Regions from separate parts of the Vagococcus carniphilus genome, predicted to be linked through region 1. Evidence: predicted binding sites of a transcription regulator. Region 1 holds the regulator's gene; the other holds the start of a gene.
What was found. The regulator LexA, encoded in region 1, represses DNA repair genes until DNA is damaged. The targets are predictions, from matches to a motif close to CNAACANNTGTTNG.
Positions count from the first base shown of each region.

Region 1 (2,198 bases):
AAAACTTTCTTTCCAATTAAATCCCACGCCATTGTAGCAGTGAATCCAACACTTGCATCAAAGGTAACAACAGCTGTGAAAATACTAATGAGAATAACTACGAGGGTATCATCAAGAATAGCGGCCCCTAAAGTAATAGAACCTGCTTCATTATCTAAATAATCGTATTCTTTCAGAACTTGTACGGTAATACTAAGAGATGTGGCACTAAAAATGATGCCTAAAAAGAATGATTCTGGAGTTCCCATGCCAATTAGATGACCGAGAATTGCGATGAAAATAAATGGTACGAAGACACCAAACGTGGCGACTATAATGGCAGGTTTTAAATACCGCCTGAGTAAGTTTAAGTCACTTTCTAATCCAACTAAAAACATTAGTAAGATAATTCCTATTTCAGAAAACATGGCAATACCATCTGTTTCTTGTACCATGTTTAAAATGGCGGGTCCAAGTAATAGACCTAGTGTTAATTCACCAAATACGACAGGCAAGTTGAATCGATTACAAAGATGACCTGCCACCTTGGTGCCTAGTAGAATAAAAATAATCATTTTTATTAACTCTAGCGTCAATAATATCCTCTCCTTAAAATTATTTAATTACATCCTTTATACTAAAATATTTATAAAAATAAAGCAAACGATATGATTTTTTTAAATTCAAAAAAACTTAATTATAGGCTTTTTATAATAATAATCATTATAGATTACGTTTTTTTATAAAAAAATATTTAAAAATATGAATAAAAATTCATTAATTATGTATTTCGAGTGGATAAAGTGTATAAATAAAAAACAACCGATATCTTTATCGGCTGTTTCTATAAGCATATTGCTGTTTTTCTTCTGTATAACGTTTATATTGTTTTCTCTTATAACTTTTTTCATCCCAAAGCATTAACCAAATCATAAACAGGGGAGTTAAAACGACCAAAGCGGCTTGCCAACCAAAAGTACCTAAGACAATTCCCAACATTAAAACAATTAACAACAATCCGTATCTTCTTATAGCTTCCATTATTGATCACTCCTAATTAATTTAGAACATCTGTTCGTATTTATATTATACAAACAAACGTTCTTTTTGTAAAGAAAAAAATAAAGCAAATTTTGCTTTATTTTTTAAATATGATTACGATATAGTCCAACAACTTTTCCGAGGATAGAAACATCATCTAAAATAATAGGTTCTAATGTATCATTTTCAGGTTGTAATCGGATATGATTAGTTTCTTTAAAAAATCTCTTACAAGTTGCTTCATTTTCATCAGTCATAGCAATAACAACGTCACCATTATTAGCAACTGATTGTTTTCTTACAATAACATGATCACCATCAAAAATTCCGGCATTAATCATGCTCTCGCCACGAATTGTTAACATGAATAAAGAATTTTCTTCATATTTTAAATCAGGTGGTAGAGGGAAAAAATCAGAAGCTTCTTCAACTGCTAAGATAGGCTCACCAGCTGTTACCACACCAAGCATTGGAATCGTTGTCGGTTTTACACCAATAACGTCTAATCCTTCGGAGGTCAATTCAATAGCTCTTGGTTTAGTTGGATCTCTTAAAATAAGTCCTTTTTTCTCTAGACGTGATAGATGACCATGAACAGTTGATGTTGAAGATAAATTAACGGCTTCACCGATTTCTCTAACGGTAGGTGGATAGCCACGTTCTTCAACTTGTTCATAGATATATCGTAAGACGTCAACCTGTCTCGAAGATTGTTTCTTTGTCATAAGTCGGCCTCTTTTCTTTTTTTTGAGTGTATCATATTTTTAAAATAAAATCAAACGGGTGTTCGCTTTTTTAAGGGGAGAATTAATTGTAATTTTTTCGGAATTAAGCTAAAATTATAGGTACGTATTAATGTTTAAGGAGAGAATAAATGTTATCAAAAGAAAAATTAGCCCGTATTAATGAGCTAGCTAAAAAATCAAAAACTACAACTGGCTTAACCGATACAGAAAAAAAAGAACAAGCTTTATTACGTGAAGAGTACTTAGCTCGCTTTAGAGGTGGGATGCGTAATCATATAGAAGGAATGAAGGTTGTTGATACTGAAGGTAACGATGTGACACCTGATAAATTAAAAGAAATTCAAAAAGATAAGGGACTTCATGGAAGATAAGTAGTCCCTTCTTTTTTGATTTATATATGAAAAGCCTTGCAAAAAAGTCTCATTAGCGTTA
Region 1 covers NZ_CP060720.1:2,070,165-2,072,362, reverse strand. The annotation lists gene H9L18_RS10205 (cation:proton antiporter) at 1-575, opposite strand, end outside; gene H9L18_RS10200 (hypothetical protein) at 811-1,020, opposite strand; gene lexA (transcriptional repressor LexA) at 1,125-1,745, opposite strand; gene H9L18_RS10190 (DUF896 family protein) at 1,895-2,137, shown strand.

Region 2 (2,198 bases), 1.4 Mb from region 1:
TTTAAGTCACAATCCTTTTTTGTCTATTCTGTTAAGAAATCTTTTTCTAAGTATGAAGGATTTGGGTAAGTATAAAATCCTTGTCCGGATTGAATACCAAGGTGTCCTTTATCAAGGTAATTTTCTTTTAAGAATTGAGCGATTTTTTTAGAATCGTCTGTGTCTTTACTAAGAGCAATATTGTAAGCCGTATTTAAACCAACAATATCTAAAATACCAAATGGACCACGTGGTGATTTAGTTGCAATCATCCATGTTTTATCAATCGTTTCAGGGTCGGCAACTTCATTCACCAATAAATCCTCAGCTGATTTGAGGAGTGGAACGAGTAAAGAATTAAGAATATATCCTCGTTGTTCTTTGTAAAGGGGTAAAGGAATCATACCGATATTTTTAGAAAATGCTACGATTGTCTCGAAAACATCTGGATCAGTCTCAGCTGTTCCCATTATTTCAGCTGTGTTATTCAGCCAAATTTGATTAGCAAAATGAAGAGCTAAAAATTTATCAGGTCGTCCTGTTTCAGCTGCAAAGTCACTTGGTAAAAAAGTTGAAGTGTTCGTTGCAAAAATAGTTGACTCAGGAGCAATCGTTGCTAGTTGTTTGTACAAATTAATTTTAAGTTCTTTGATTTCAGGGATAGCTTCAATGATTAAATCGGCTTCTTTTGAAGCGGTTTCAAGATTAGTTGTGTAGATAAGATTTGAAAGAGTTTCTTTTAGTTCTAAATCGGTCACTTCCATGTCTCTTTCATAGCTTTTGGTTAACGTCACCATACTACGCTGTGCTTTGACTAAAGCTTCATCATTAATGTCAAAAACAGTCACTTTAAACCCAGAGTAGGCAATTTGAAAAGCAATTTGACTACCCAAAACACCACTACCAATAACAGTTACATTTTTAATATCCATCAAAAATCTACCTTCTTTCCAATTATGGGTACAACTAAAGTATAGTCCTAAATGATAATAAGTTAAAATAAAACGTTTTGCCTGTTATTTTAAAGGAAACACAAAACTTTTTGGTAAAAAAACTAAGATATGATACAATCTTAGAGAACGTATGTGCGGAAATTAAAAGAATTAATAAAGGAGAAAAGCATGTTTGAGTATATTAAAGGGAAGGTTACATTCATTAGTCCTTACTATATTGTGATTGAAACAAACCAAATTGGTTATCAAATTGCGGTAGCGAATCCGTTTCGCTATTCTGCTTATTTAGAACAGGAAGTAACGGTGTACTTGCATCAAGTTATTAGAGATGATGCCCATGTTTTATATGGTTTTTCTGATTTGGATGAAAAACAACTTTTCTTAAAATTAATCAGTGTTTCAGGTATTGGACCTAAAAGTGGCTTAGCTATTATGGCATTAGATGATCATGCCGGACTTGTTAATGCCATTGAAACAGAAGATGCTAAATATTTAACAAAATTCCCAGGAGTAGGGAAGAAAACAGCTCAACAAATGGTTTTAGACTTACAAGGTAAACTAGGTGAACTAGAAATAACAGGTGAGCCAAAATCTGTTAGCATGAAACAAGATGATTTGTTTACAAGTGTTGATGATAGTTCACTTCATGAAGCAATCGAAGCATTGAAGGCACTTGGTTACTCAGATAGAGAAATCAAGCGAATTAAAGTAGAACTTGAAGTGATGACAGGCCACAAAACAGATGAAATCCTTCGTCATGGATTAAAATTATTAATGAAAAAGTAGGGAGAAGATTAAATGAATGAGGAAGAAAGTCGGCTTTTATCAAGTGAAGCAGAACAATCCGAAGAGTTTTTAGAAAAGTCACTCCGACCTCAGTATTTATCTCAATACATTGGTCAGGATAAAGTGAAGCGAGAACTTGAAATTTATATTAAAGCAGCTAAACAAAGAGAAGAATCATTAGACCATGTCTTACTTTACGGCCCTCCTGGATTAGGAAAAACAACGATGGCGATGGTTATTGCTAACGAGATGATGGTTAATATCAAAACAACTAGTGGACCAGCAATTGAAAAACCAGGAGATTTAGTTGCCATTTTAAATGAGTTAGAGCCTGGAGATGTTTTATTTATTGATGAGATTCACCGATTACCTCGAGTAGCAGAAGAGCTTCTTTATTCGGCTATGGAGGATTTTTATGTAGATATTATGGTGGGACAAGGTCCAAATGCTCACCCTGTTCATTTTCCTTTACCGCCTTTT
Region 2 covers NZ_CP060720.1:451,736-453,933, forward strand. The annotation lists gene H9L18_RS02345 (3-hydroxyacyl-CoA dehydrogenase) at 24-911, opposite strand; gene ruvA (Holliday junction branch migration protein RuvA) at 1,101-1,718, shown strand; gene ruvB (Holliday junction branch migration DNA helicase RuvB) at 1,731-2,198, shown strand, end outside.
Region 2: the regulator LexA is predicted to act here: its motif matches at 1,056-1,069, upstream of ruvA (Holliday junction branch migration protein RuvA).